DNA from 3 places in the Lysinibacillus sp. UBA5994 genome. Region 2 is predicted to be linked to each of the others. Evidence: riboswitches for the same ligand, from Rfam matches in the RefSeq annotation. Region 2 holds a riboswitch; each other region holds the start of a gene.
What was found. Region 2 has a riboswitch for cobalamin ahead of B3D98_RS19175 (hypothetical protein). Riboswitches for the same ligand answer to the same signal wherever they lie in the genome.

Region 1 (5,041 bases), on a different contig from region 2:
TCGTTTGTCGCTTCGTAAAATTACTGTGTCGTTCAAAATCTTGCTTTGTCACAGTTTGAACGGCTTGATGAATTAACTTATTTTGGCGGATTGGATGATTTTTTAGAGCCTCAATCGCCTTCATACTTTCTGAAAAATTATGTTGTAAGGAACCATCTTTATCTCGTCTATATTTAGTCAGCCCCGTGATTTCTACGATTTTCTCATCTGCGAAGGCCAGAGACTGCTTTAAAACAGGGTCAAGTTCATTTTCCAGAGAGGTTGTGATTGGAACGTGCTGTAGGTTACTTGATGGTTGAATCCATAGTTCAACAGCATGACTTAGCTGTTCAATGGCTTGAATTGTCGCATTGACCTCCGCCAGGTTTGAACGCCAAATATCACGGCCATTCACTACCCCTATTCCTAATACTTTATCCTGCGGGAAACCAAATTGACGAAGTGACGCCATATTTCCTTTATAGCCATGAACAAAGTCCAAACCGAATCCTTGAACAGGCAATGTACTTAATGCTTCATAGGCACTTAAAGCTTCGAAATAAGTCTGTAGCATTATTTTAGCCTCAGGAACGGCAGTGGCTAACTGGTCATACATTTCTTTCACCAGCTTTATCTCTGCTGGATCAAGTGTTAAGACGAGGGATGGCTCTTCTAGCTGAATCCAAGTGGCACCTGCATCCACTAATTCTTTTAATACCTGCGTATAGAGTGGTAATAAAGCTAATAAGTACTCAACCTGTGTTAATTTGTTGTAGCCTTTCGTTAACTTATAAAATGTATAGGGACCAATTAGTGTCGGCTTCGCAATGATACCGAAAGTTTCCTTCGCCTCTAAAAAGTCGGCTAACACTTTATTTTCTGTTAGTTGTAAGGCTTGTCCCTCATACTCTGGAACAATGTAGTGATAATTTGTATTAAACCATTTCGTCATTTCACTAGCTACGGCTGTTTTGTCTCCTCTTGCTACACTGAAGTAGGTATGAAAATCGACTTTACCACCTTGCCAGTTAAAGCGCTTTGGAACTAAACCAAACATCAAAGCTGTATCTAACATTCTATCGTAAAACGTAAAGTCGCCAACTGTCACCATATCGATTCCAAGTTGCAGCTGCTTGTTTATTCTTGATAAACGGATTTTCTTTAATTTTTCCTCAAAGTCCTCCTCAGAAAGTTCATTACGCCAAAATGCTTCTAGTGCTTTTTTCCATTCGCGTTCCTCCCCTATATAGGGATAACCGATCAATGTACTTGTATAGTTCATGTTTTTAAGCTCCTTTTTTAGAAAAAATAAAAAGCCATTCTCCTATTAGGAAAATGGCTGCATGTTAAAATTAATAATGCTAAAACAATACGAAAAAGTATCTACTTTCGCATAAACGTTATCGCACAGTGCCTATTTGGTCACTTTTCACCACCTATTTCCACGTAGGTATTTGGTGTGTACTAGAAATTGGCAGGTCTCCTGGCTTTCCATCAACACGCCTCACAGCCTTCCCAGTTTCCCCAGTGGCATTTGTGATTTGCTCCGAATTACAGTTGCGGGACAGCGTCGGATTTGCACCGACTTCCCTTTTAAGCCAAACATTCATTTGGCACCAAGTCTTACACAATATTCAATTATGCTCCTACTATAGCACATATTTCAGAATAGTAGAAATTATTTTTCAACTATTATATAAATTATTTCTATAAATATTATAGGAATTATTGTATAGTACTAAATGAAAATAAGGTTACATTGTATTCTGTAAAAAAATTTGTTACTATAAAAAGACAATTATGAGAGGACTGATGAATGGACAATGAAGAACTAAACTATATTTTTATTTGAATTGAATGATTTCAAACACAAAATATAGGGTTAGTCTATCCATTTTTAACTATCAGTTTGCATTTTATTTGTCATGACACAAATGGCAAATCGCATTAATTCAGAGAAAGACTAATCCTTCCAATGCACAATTGGAGGGATTTTTTCTTGCTTTCATAGTTGATTTTGTACCTTTCATTTACCCATAAAGGAGAGGAAAAAATATGAGCGATTCAGAAACTATTGTAACGCATGTAACACTCCGTATAAGTCGTTAATATCCATCTGCTTATACGGAGAAATCAACCATAGATGGATAGACCGACTTTGTATGAAAAGTAAACTGTTGCAATACAAAGGAGGAATTATCATGTCCATGATACAAGTACAAAACCTAACTTTTTCTTATCCAAGCAGCTTTGACAATATTTTTGAGAATGTCAACTTTCAAATCGATACGGATTGGAAACTTGGATTTATCGGTAGAAACGGACGAGGTAAAACAACATTCTTTCAGTTGTTATTAGGAAATTATGAGTATAGCGGAAAAATCATCTCTTCTGTAGACTTCACTTATTTCCCCTATCCAGTTTCTGATCCAAATAAATATACCCATGAAATATTTGAGGAAATTTGTCCTCAGGCAGAAGATTGGGAGTGTCTACGTGAAATAGCTTACCTACATGTAGATGCGGAGGTCATGTATCGTCCTTTTAAAACATTATCCAATGGCGAACAAACAAAGGTGCTGCTTGCTGCGTTGTTTTTGACAGAGGGTCAATTTTTATTAATTGATGAACCAACCAATCACCTAGACACGGATGCACGAAAGACGGTTTCCGATTATCTTCGCAGGAAAAAAGGATTTATTTTAATTTCACATGACAGAAGCTTTTTAGATGGCTGTGTTGACCATATCCTATCGATTAATAGAGCCAATATTGACGTTCAAAGTGGAAACTATTCTTCTTGGAAGTTAAATTTTGATCGTCAGCAGGAACACGAAGAAGTAACCAATCAACGACTGCAAAAAGATATCGACCGGTTAAAACAATCTTCAAAGCGTTCGTCAGGTTGGTCTAATCAAGTGGAAGCCTCCAAAAACGGCACAACCAATTCAGGTTCCAAACTGGACAAAGGCTTTGTTGGACATAAAGCAGCCAAGATGATGAAACGAGCGAAGAACCTGGAATCCAGACAACAAAGAGCTATTGAGGAAAAATCAAAACTGCTAAAAAATGTTGAAAAAACCGAGTCATTGAAAGTAGAGCCATTGGCATATCCATCAAAAGAAATGGTTGTTGTCACGGATGTATCGATTCGGTACGATGACCATATCGTGAATAAGCCTATTAGCTTCAAAGTGGCACAAGGGGATCGAGTTGTTTTAGATGGCAAAAATGGAAGCGGAAAAAGTAGTATGTTAAAACTTATTCTAGGTAATCCCATCCAACATACAGGCTCCATAAAGTTAGCTTCAGGTCTAGTCATTTCCTATGTTCAGCAGGATACATCCCATTTAAAGGGATTGCTATCGGAATTTATTGAAGAGCATGGTATTGATGAGACGTTATTTAAATCAATCCTGCGCAAGATGGATTTTGAGCGTATTCAATTTGAGAAGGATATCTCTCATTATTCTGGTGGGCAAAAGAAAAAGCTGCTGATTGCTAAAAGCTTGTGTGAGAAGGCTCATTTATATATTTGGGATGAACCACTCAATTTTATTGATATCTATTCACGCATGCAGATTGAAGAGCTCATAAAAAGCTCTCATCTCACAATGGTGATTGTTGAGCATGATCAGGCATTTCAACAAACTGTAGCAACGAAAACGATAGCGATGTCATAAAGAGAAGAATCCATTTATGGATTCTTCCTTTTTAATGATATTGAAACCAATGAACCCATTTAGAATTTGTCTCTTTTACGATATATAGCTCACCTAGTGATGCACTTTGCGCTGGCAGTAATCTTGGAAACCTTAATCGAACAAACCAGGAGTGATTAGCCACATTTTCTCCACAGAAGTTCACCGCCATTTTATAGTAATTCTCCTCCATGCCAGTTAATATGGGCATGGGCTTTATCACCTCAATTTGCCACTCCTGATAATCAGGGCTTGAGCCATATACTTTTGGAATGATGTCAGCTAATGCTTGACTAAGCTCGTCTTTGTCTTTCTCCGTTGTTTTCATCAATACATCTGGATTTGGACATTTTAAGCCTTCAGGTTCTGATCCCGAAGTAGCTGTTGGAAATAACAAAAGCATACATAAAAAGGGCATTATTATTTTTTCCATTGTTCAACTCCCTTTCTTTAAAAATGCTCGATAATTTACTGTGATTGGTGCACTCTATAAAGTATCATCCTGCAGAAAGGTCACTATTCCATGAAAAAATTTGCTTATGTTTTAATGGCTATCTTCACTATGTTCATTCTGCCATGTAAGATTTATGCGCAAAGTAAACAAGCTGATGATCAACTAATCAGGGACACATTCATTACAATCCTTAATCCATTTATTGAAAAGGAAATTGATCATTACTACGGCTATCCTAAGCAGTATGGATTGTATGATGTGAAAATTTTAAAAATTGTCAAAGAAAGTTAGTTTAGCTTTAAAGTTAGCGTGGAAGTTACGACCTTTGAGCATGCACATTCCCCACCCTACAGTAAGGAAATCATTACGTTTGAAGTCAGTCCAACTGGTGTCAGTACACTTCGCTATATACATGAGGCAGATGATGTAGAAAAAGCAATAAACGCATTCTATAGGGCAACACTGTTAGATATACAGCAGAGTTTTAAGCTATACTTAGCATCGTATACTTCCTACCGATACGATCAATTGCAATATCAAGCTGAAATTAATAATGATATGAAATCCCTTGCTATGATTGCAGAGGAAATAGTGACCCATATTTTATTTCCTGAGCGAAAGATTCCCTACAAAAATGTCATAGACCCTGTCACTTTTATCAAGGGTAATATAGGTTATATGCTCTTTAAAAGGGCGGATGGTACAAATGTAAGCTATCAGCTGCAAAAGAAAGACGGCACATGGATCGTAACAGATAAAACAAGTAAGCCAGGTAGGAAAATGGAGGATCTGTTACCGTGGTATATATAGAAAAATGAAGCCAACTGATTCCATCAGTTAGGCTTCATTCTTTAAGAGCGTTTGCATCATACTTTTATAATTCCCATGTGAAAATTTTCATGGTTCA
Region 2 (5,041 bases):
GGTTGGCATTTCAAAAGCATGATTACCCTTCGCTGGGATTTGTATATATTGAGCATGCGAGAACACTGGGTTAGGATTATGATACGCCTCATTGTTATCGCGATAATCAAAAATGGTCTTAATCCCTAACGTTTCAAATAGCTCTTTATCCGACAGTGTCATTTTTCCAAGGGCAGCTGAGCGGTAAAATAAACCGTTCTTTACCCTACGCCCATCTTTTGTTTTATATCCACCCATGTCTCGGAAATTATAGACTGCTTCAAATGGAATTACCTTTGTCTCTAATTGCTCCAATCACTACACCTCCTAAGATTATCAAGCATACTTACTTTTATTTTAAAGAACAAACTACATTAATTCCAATTTTCACGCTAGGTAATAATTTAAACCACATAAAAAATGCTAGCTGAATGGCTGACAGCTAGCATGGAAACATTTCTTATTTAAATAACTCTGGGTACACAGCCTTCGCTACTAATTCTACAGCTTCACCAATACGCGGACCAGGTCGATTAGAGATATCTGTATCAATGGACAATACCGCTTTGTTTTGAATAGCTTTCACAGTATTCCAACCATCACGTCCAAGAATTTCTCCTATTGGATCTTCTGTATAGTTTACTGTTGTTAAAATAACATCTGGATTTTTCGCAATAACATCTTCCTCATTCACTTTTGCCCAGCTATTCAAGTCAGAAAAAACATTATTAACATTAGCTGCATCTAATATTTCTTGCTGGAAAGTGCTAGAGCCTGCTGTATATATATCTGGCTTAGGGCTAACCTCTAAATAAACATTTTTCGGCGTTTTTACATCCTTCACCTTCGTTTGTACTTCAGCAATTTTCGCTTTAATCTCTTCGTTTAATTTATTTCCTTTATCAGGAACATCCATCACAGCAGCAATTTGTTCGATATCTCCATAAACATCGTCGAAAGTAGTCGCAGATTGAATAACAAACACTTTAATTCCTGCGTCCTCAAGCGGCTTTAGGGCATCCTTATCACCGATTGTATAAGCAATGACAACATCTGGCTTTAACGCTATAATTCTTTCACTGTTAAAGTTCGTAGTATCAGAGACACGTTCAATTTTTTGTGCTTCCTCTGGGTAAGTATCGTACTCAGTTGCTCCTACAATTTTATCGCCAACACCTAAAGCAAACAAAATTTCAGTATTACTTGGTTGTAAAGATACAACTGTTTTTGGTACTTCTTTAAACTCTATTTCCACTCCACGGTCATCTGTCACTTTATAGCTTGTTTTCTCTGCTTGTTGTGTATCTTGCGAAGCATCTTTATTTTTTGTATCTTCAGCAGTGCCACAGCCTGCTAATACCAGTGCAAGTAAGAGCACTGATAGCCATTGGAAATTAAATACTTTTTTCATTGTTATTCTCCTTTTTCTTTTTCATTGGGTAGGATTTACTAATAAACGGTATTTCCGCTATTCCAGCTTGCTGATTCATAAAAACAGCCATGACAAAACATACATTAGCTAATAAACCAAGGTAATCGAAAAGAATAGCTGGAACCTCTCGTTCTTCTGATACTTTGTGTAAAGTACGATATGATTTTTTTGCCTCACTGCGACAAAGATGTAAGGCTGCAGCAGCCTCTGTTCCTTGAGGTAAAACAAAACTTTGAATCTCTTCCTTCACATGGCGAACGTAAAAATCATAACGTTCACTTAACCAAGATAAATCCTCTTCAGTTACTGCTAATTTCCCACGTACTGAGCCATTCACATGATAAGCCATAGGTAACATAAGCAATAAATCCTCAGCAACAACTTGAACATCCTCTTTTTTTACCGCAGCTAATGCAACTCCTAGATGTGTTGTCAGGCTATCTGTTCGAATTTCAAAATCGACCGTTGAAGCTTTCTCACGCATAAATGGATAACAAGAATAACGGGCATCTTTTTTCACTTGCTTCCCCCCTATTTTCTATAATGAAAAATTCTTATTTGAAAGGCATAAAAAAGTCGCTCCTTTTTGCAAAGGAACGACAAAAATAACATAATGAGCCATCAAACTGGACAAAGCCTATGTATTTGCCGTATATCCTCCTAGCTTCCGAGAAGTTTTTATACGTTCAAATAAAGGTCGGTCTCCTGGCTTGTACAGTTCGTCACATGAAACGAATGTGTTATAAAGGACCTTCCCATCTTCTTTGAGACAGTGGTAAATCTTTATAATGGCTGCACTTACAGTTGCGGAAACAGCTCCGGTTTTTCACCGGATTCCCGATTATGCTAATTAGCACCTTTATTCTGCAAGAATATTTCATTTGTAAAGCAGTTTATCATATATGCTTCAGAAAAAATAGCTGTACACAGTTTTAAAATATAGCATTATTTCTACTTGAAGAGAAAACCCTAACAAATTTTTACATTATTAAGAAATTTACTATAATAGTGTTTCAATTGCTTTTTCAATATCGAGCTGTGAATCTGTTGGTTCAAAGCGTGCGACGGTCTTACCATTAGCATCTACTAGAAATTTTGTAAAGTTCCAGCGAATATTACGACCATCTAAAAAGCTTGGGGCAAGTTGAACAATTGCTTCTGCCAACATTTTCTCCTGCATACTTGCCTTCCCAAACTCTCGGTAATCCACTTCATGCTTTAAATAATTAAAGAGTGGATGGGTAGCCTCTCCATTTACCTGTACAAGCTCAAAAATCGGGAATGTGACCCCATAGTTTACCTTGCATAGATGCTTAGTTTCCTCCCCATCTTCAGGATTTTGATGGCCAAATTGATCACAAGGGAATCCAAGAACTACAAAATTCTCTTTTCCATATCTATCATACATTTTCTGTAAGTCTTCAAATTGATATGTAAATCGGCATTGGTTTGCCGTGTTAACAATTAACATTGTTTTTCCACGATATGTTTCCATCGATAAAATTTCGCCATTAGGCTTCCGAACTAGATAATTATAAATGCTCATGCATAATCCCCTTTTTTCATTCATTATAGTTGACTATTCTATCGTTCATCAAAGAATTTGCACAAAAAAACACCACCTCGCTACTTTGAACGGATGGCTGACTTATACTTCTTTTTATATTTAGCATCTTGTTCTTCATTAATTAAACGATGGGCAATATCTAATAATTTCGAGTCATTTGTTTGATCATATAACTTTTTAAATGACATTATAATATCCTGACGAATAAGAGATGGCTGTTTTTCATCTATACATGTTTGAAATCTTTTAGCTAGATACGATACAACCAAATCTCTTTGTACTGGACCCGCCTGTCCAATTTTCCAAATTGCTTGTAATGCATGCCTTGCCGTAGCAGATTGTTCATCGTAAGTCACAGCCCAAATCTTTAAAAAATCCTCCAAGACCCTTTCTTCTGGATCACTTTTTGCAGCTAAAGCGCATAAAATTTGTGCAGCACGTGCACGAGAATAACCATTATTGTATGTAAGAGCTTTTATTAGCTGTTCCCAAACTGCATATGTCCAATCTACGGGTTCTTGCATAATTTTTATTAATTCCTCGTAAGATTCATATTGAATATCGCGATCATGCTCTGTTAGATTACTAAAAAGTTGCAAAATCTCTTTTTCCATAATTCATCCCTACCTTTATTGTTTCAGAACGTAATAAAATTTGATTTATGGTTACACTTAACTTAATTTTTTCGCAAAGAAGGTGAGTTTATGAATAAATTTAATGCTAGGAAATTGATTTTTCGGTTGATTGTGATAATATCACTACTTCTAGCTGCCTATTTTGTTATCCCAGTGTCCATGCCTTTAATACTTGCTGGGATTAGTGCATTTTTCTTAGAACCAATTGTCATGTTCTTTAAACGGAAATGGAAAATGTCACGGAAAATAGCAGTTGCTTTTATTTACATAGTGAGTGTTATTGTTATATCTATTATTTGTTATCTTTCTATTACACAAATAATGACACAAATAATTTTACTATCTAAGCAAGCTCCCTATTATATTTCCAAGCTATCAGATATGTGGCTTCATATGCAAGAAAATATTTCTAAATACACAGAAGACTTTCCACCTGAAGTAAGTGCTTCGCTTCAAAAAACCACTATGGATTTCATAAAGAAAGTCGAAGAATCCTTTTTAAGCTTCTTTAATTATAGCAAAGTTTCTGCCTTCTTTTCAGAGATACCCAGCCTATTTATCAGTCTTCTCGTTTATATGATTGCGCTATTCCTATTTATGCTTGATTTGCCTAAGTTAAAGCAAATCACTTATAAATATTTAAAGCCCAATACAGCAAAGAAGATAAAAATTATTTTAAATCGCTTAAAAGATGCAACATTTGGCTATATGAAGGCTCACTTATTTGTAAGCTTTATTATTGGAGGCGTCACACTCATTGGACTGCTATTAATCCAACCGAAATATGCAGTAACAATGACGATTATTATCTGGTTAATAGATATTGTACCATTCCTAGGCTCTATCATTATTCTAGCGCCATGGGGACTTTACCACCTGTTGATGGGAAACACCTCTATAGCTGTAAAATTATTCATCTTAGCTGCTATTTTACTTATTATTCGTCGAGTAGTCGAGCCTAAATTAATGGGAGACCATATCGGTTTATCCACTTTACCAACATTAATTTCCATGTTCATAGGTCTACAGTTATTTGGTATTATCGGTTTACTTGTCGGCCCATTCGTTATTATTTTCTTTATTGCCTTGAAAGAGACAGGTGTCATCAAAGTAAATTTTAAAATTTAATATCAATTTAATATGCAGGAAAGTCTCTTTTCAAGAATAGAAGTAGTCGTCTTGTTTCTTTTGAAAGAATAGCATTCCAAAAACAAAAAAGGTCATCTTTGTATATTTTTCTCTACAAAGATGACCTTTTTCTTATCTCAACCGTCTATATATTAGTGAGGCCTATTGAATACGTCCAAAGCCTACTAAGTATTGATTCCACCAATCAAGTGATTCAATTACGACACCATTGTTTTGAGCGTCGATCATTGTGTTATTACCTAAATAAATACCTACGTGAGCTACACCTGAACCATAGCT
Region 3 (5,041 bases), on a different contig from region 2:
AGGGGGCTCTGACGTAGGTGCAAATGTGGTGGAGGCGAGAATGGATGGCACTGCTTATCGTCTATATGGTGAAAAATATTTTGCATCAAATGCGGGCATGTGTGGTGTAGCGATGGTATTGGCACGTCTAGAAGGTGCGCCAGCAGGTTCCAAAGGCTTAACATTGTTTGCAGTTCCTTGGCGCAAAGAAGATGGAACAACAAATCATCTACGTATTCGCCGACTGAAAGATAAGCTAGGCGTTCGGGCAGTTCCCTCTGGTGAGGTAGAATTTGATGGTACACTTGCCTATGTTGTAGGGGAGCAAAATAAAGGGATTTATTATATGCTAGAAGCACTAAATCTCTCTAGAATTTGTAATGCAGTCGCTTCAATTGGTATTATGCGTCGCGGCTTCTTAGAGGCAAAACATTATGTAAGCAATCGACATGCATTTGGCAAGCCCTTAACACAGTACCCTATGATTCAGGATACTTTAGGGAAATTTGCAGCTAAGTTGCACGTGGAAGTAGCGACAGTTTTTGACCTTATCCAATTATACGATAAAGTGACAAGTGGACAGGGAACTCAGCAAGATCTTATTATGAATCGTTTATATATTGCCATTATGAAAAAGGAAACAGCAGAGCAAGCTGTTCATTATGCTAGTGAGGCAATTGAATTACACGGAGGTAATGGCTATATAGAAGACTTTGTAACGCCCCGCTTATTAAGAGACGCCCAAGTGTTAACGGTGTGGGAAGGGACGGCTAATATTTTGGCCTTAGAACTCATTCGTTTAGTAGATAAGTTTCATGCTCATGAACTGTTTGTACAGGAGATGGAGGAACGATTAGACAAATTAGCTGACAGCTCACTAGTACAAATCGTTAAAGAACAATTGGCGAATATGTCTGTGAAACTGCAAATTTTTAGCGCTTTAGACGAGGCAACGAAAACTTTTGAAGCTAAAGGTATGGCGGAAAAAATGGCTCACCTTTATGAAAGTGTCATAGCGGTTGAGTGGGCACATAAATTTGGTGGGAAATATGAAAAACTAGCAGACGTTTATTTAGAACAGACATGGTCATTAAGAGAAATGGGTGCTCAAATGAAAACAGTCCAATACTTTTCTGAAATTGTATAATGGCCGGGGAGTCGTCTTGAATGGAGGCGACTTTTTTCATTTTCATGTATAATGAAATCAACTGAATATTATAAAGGTTCTTTACTTAAGTAAAGTGAAAAGGGAAATCGGTGTAATTCCGATGCGGTCCCGCCACTGTAAGTGTGAGTTTTTTCAAATGATGCCACTGAAGATTTCGGGAAGGCTTGAAAAATCGCAAGTAGCACTAGCCAGGAGACCTGCCTTTATAACGACATGACAACCTACGAGGATAGGGTGGTGGATTTTGTATCAGTTTTTTGGTGCGATTTTGCCCCCTCATCGATCAAAGATGAGGGGTTTTATTTTGATGTAGAGTAAAGCGAAATGTCGCACGGATCAACGAAGGAGGATTCACATGAAGAAATTTTGGAAAATAGGATTATCAGCATTTTTAGCAGTAGGCTTGCTAGCTGCTTGTGGGCAGGAAGCAAAAGATAACAAACCATCTAACGAGCAGCAAACACAGCAAGAAACAGCACAGGTGGATGAAGCAACATTCCCAATGACGATAACAGATGCCCTTGGTAAGGACATTACACTTGAAGCACCTCCTGAGAAAATTGTTTCACTCATTCCGAGTAATACTGAAATCCTTTTTGGACTAGGTTTAAATGATGAAATAGTTGGTGTTACGGACAACGACGATTATCCGCCAGAGGCAGCTGAGAAGGATAAGGTTGGGGGTATGGAATACGATATTGAAAAAATTATTGCCTTAAAACCAGATATCGTTTTTTCACACGAATCTAGCATGTCTCTTTCAGAAGAGGCTATTGCACAGCTTGAATCAGCAGGTTTGAAAGTATTTGTTGTAAAAAATGCACAAGACTTTAATGAAACATATACAACAATTGAGCAACTTGGACGTGCTACAGGGAAATTACCAGAGGCAGAAAAAATTGTCGCTAATATGAAGGCAAAAGTAGAAGAAGTTTTGTCTAAAGTCAAGGATGTTGAACCCAAAAAAGTGTTAGTTGAAGCATCAGATGAGCCAGATATTTATACAGCTGGCAATGGTACATTTATGAACGCGATGCTTGAAATGATCAATGCAGACAATGTAGCTGTAGATGGCGATAATTGGTATAAAATTGATGCAGAACAAATTATCGCAAAAAATCCAGATGTCATCGTGGTGACATATCATTATGTACCAGATATTTTAACGAAAATACCAAAACGTGCAGGCTTTGATACGATTAATGCCGTAAAAAATAATGCGATTGTGCAGGTAGATGAAAGTACGACAAGTCGTCAAGGGCCACGTTTAGCTGAAGGTCTAGAAGAATTAGCAAAAGCAATCTATCCTGAGGTATTTAAGTGAAAAAAATAGCACTAGCCTATACATTAACATGTACGCTTCTTCTTATTAGCATCTGGTGTGGCGTAGCGATAGGCTCGGTTCATATTCCATTAGAAGTATTGTGGAATAAGGCGGTTGATGAAACAGCCGCCAATATCTTTTGGAAAATTCGTTTACCTCGTGTGTTATTAGCGGGACTAGTAGGCGCATCTCTAGCTATTGCTGGAGCAGCTTTCCAAGGTTTATTAAAAAATCCATTAGCAGATCCATATACACTAGGGGTTTCATCAGGGGCTTCTGTTGGTGCTGTTTTAACGATCTTTTTTAGTATTTCTATACCTGTTGTCGGTTTGTATGCGCTGCCAATCTTCAGTATGATTGGTGCTATCATTACGATGGTAGTTGTTATGAGCTTTGCTAGACTCGTAGACCGCTCATTAAAAATGGAAACGTTGATATTAACAGGTGTTATTTTTAGTTCATTTTTAGGTTCCCTCATTTCATTAATGATTGCCTTATCTGGTGAAGAATTACGTCAGGTAATAGGCTGGCTACTTGGTTCTGTTTCGATGCGTGGTTGGCCATATGTCCAAATGATCATTCCATTTGTGATTGTAGGTTCAATAATGCTATGGACACAAAGACGAGAATTAAATGTCTTGTTGTATGGTGAAGAGCGAGCAAAACATTTAGGTGTTAATGTAAAGCGCAGTAAATATTTGATATTAACAGGTGGCTCTATGCTAACTGGAGCAGCTGTAGCAGTTTCTGGCACAATTGGCTTTGTAGGATTAGTAGTGCCGCATATGACAAGGATGATTTGGGGTTCTGATCATCGCCACTTATTACCATTATCTTTTTTCAATGGTGCAACATTACTCATTATTTGCGACTTAGTAGCACGAACAATCATTGTGCCAAGAGAGCTACCAATTGGTGTTATTACGGCATTTATTGGAGCACCTGTTTTCTCCTATATTTTTTATAAGCAGCGAAGAAGCAAGGGGGTACGGGCATGATTGTTGTTGAACATCTATCAGGTGGCTATGAAGATGTACCAATCGTCAGGGACATTAGTTTTACTGTTGAAAAAGGAAAAATTCTTGGCATTCTAGGGCCGAATGGTAGCGGGAAATCCACATTATTAAAAGTAATGAGTGGTATTTTACCAGCTACTGCTGGAACCGTTTCGATTGATGGACAAAATATTCTTTCTTATAATGCTCGTGCTTTGGCGAAAAAAATGGCTGTATTACCACAGCTTCATGCAAATGCTTTCTCGAACAGTGTGAGAGAGGCAGTTTCACTGGGGCGCTACCCGCATCAAACAGGCTTTTTCTCGAGTTGGTCTGCACAAGATGAGAAGGCAGTTCAACATGCAATGCTTCAAACAGGTGTAAAGCGATATGAGCATACACCGATGGAATTTTTATCTGGCGGTGAACAACAAAGAGTTTTTGTTGCACAGGCATTAGCTCAAACAGCTGAAATCTTACTGCTGGATGAACCAACGAATCATCTTGATATTGCACACCAACGTCAAATTTTAGATATGGTGCGGAAGGAAGCCATGGAGTGTGGTTTAACAGTCGTTATGGTACTACACGATATGAATTTAGCCTCTCTTTATTGTGATGAATTATTGCTGATGGAAAGCGGACAAATGAGAGCACTTGGTGCACCACATGAAGTATTAATTGCCTCCCAAATTGAAGAAGTTTATCAAGCACGGGTGACTACATATGCTCACCCTGAAATACCAAAACCTCAAATTACAATGATGCCCGCAGCTACAGACTATCAGCAGCGAGCTGTCATCAAAAAAGAGCACTTTACGATAACTGAACAATATATCCAACTTCAATCAGAGCTTCCTCTGAAGACCGTATCTTCTGCAGTTCATAACCCAGGTATTGGCTGGCATAATTGCTTATTAAATCGCTCAGTTCCTGGTGATTATGTCATTAGTGATGTGAAACGAGAAGTTAAAGAATTTTTGAAAAGGGAAAATTTTTCATCTACAAATACTGTTGTTATGCTAACAGCAGTACCAACAGCTCTAGTGGCCATCAATGAATTTTCAGCACCTTTTGGCAGTATAATCGTAGCTGTAACAGCTGGTGTAGGCAATGCAGTTGATGTATCTCGAGTACATGAAAGACAAGATGATCCATATATTGGTACTATTAATACATGGGTTATCGTTAATGGTTGTTTATCGGAAGAGGCATTTTTTCAGGCATTGATGACAGCAACTGAGGCAAAAACAAAGGCGTTGCAATCAGAAAATATTCGTGATGAGCGGAGTGGAACAATTGCAACAGGTACTGCTACAGATAGTCTGTTAATTGCTGCAACTCAAAAAGGAGAAGAAATGCTGTATGGTGGCCCAATTACGGAAGTTGGTAAAATGATTGCAAAGGGTGTCTATGAAACAACAGTTCAGGCGATTAGGAATTATAAAAACCAGTTTTAGGAGATGAGAGAAATGAAGCTTTACACGAAAACAGGCGATACGGGGAAAACAAGTCTTATTGGAGGACGGGTTGATAAAGATAGTTTACGTGTGGAAACATACGGGGCAATTGATG

Region 1: it holds a riboswitch for cobalamin, as region 2 does, so the genes downstream of both, metE (5-methyltetrahydropteroyltriglutamate--homocysteine S-methyltransferase) here and B3D98_RS19175 (hypothetical protein) in region 2, are expected to answer to the same signal.
Region 3: it holds a riboswitch for cobalamin, as region 2 does, so the genes downstream of both, B3D98_RS02205 (ABC transporter substrate-binding protein) here and B3D98_RS19175 (hypothetical protein) in region 2, are expected to answer to the same signal.

Annotation. Positions count from the first base shown of each region.
Region 1 is NZ_DJAU01000026.1:141,681-146,721, forward strand. Features, by position in the region: gene metE (5-methyltetrahydropteroyltriglutamate--homocysteine S-methyltransferase) at 1-1,261, opposite strand, end outside; cobalamin riboswitch at 1,436-1,615, opposite strand; gene B3D98_RS08835 (Lsa family ABC-F type ribosomal protection protein) at 2,181-3,662, shown strand; gene B3D98_RS08840 (hypothetical protein) at 3,694-4,113, opposite strand; partial or broken gene B3D98_RS08845 (DUF3888 domain-containing protein) at 4,243-4,944, shown strand; gene B3D98_RS08850 (DinB family protein) at 5,001-5,041, opposite strand, start outside.
Region 2 is NZ_DJAU01000057.1:68,863-73,903, forward strand. Features, by position in the region: gene B3D98_RS19165 (tyrosine-protein phosphatase) at 1-294, opposite strand, end outside; gene B3D98_RS19170 (ABC transporter substrate-binding protein) at 440-1,390, opposite strand; gene B3D98_RS19175 (hypothetical protein) at 1,374-1,931, opposite strand; cobalamin riboswitch at 2,090-2,287, opposite strand; gene B3D98_RS19180 (glutathione peroxidase) at 2,412-2,957, opposite strand; gene B3D98_RS19185 (hypothetical protein) at 3,038-3,592, opposite strand; gene ytvI (sporulation integral membrane protein YtvI) at 3,683-4,741, shown strand; gene B3D98_RS19195 (C40 family peptidase) at 4,904-5,041, opposite strand, start outside.
Region 3 is NZ_DJAU01000007.1:12,041-17,081, reverse strand. Features, by position in the region: gene B3D98_RS02210 (acyl-CoA dehydrogenase family protein) at 1-1,126, shown strand, start outside; cobalamin riboswitch at 1,184-1,366, shown strand; gene B3D98_RS02205 (ABC transporter substrate-binding protein) at 1,503-2,471, shown strand; gene B3D98_RS02200 (FecCD family ABC transporter permease) at 2,468-3,469, shown strand; gene B3D98_RS02195 (adenosylcobinamide amidohydrolase) at 3,466-4,926, shown strand; gene B3D98_RS02190 (cob(I)yrinic acid a,c-diamide adenosyltransferase) at 4,939-5,041, shown strand, end outside.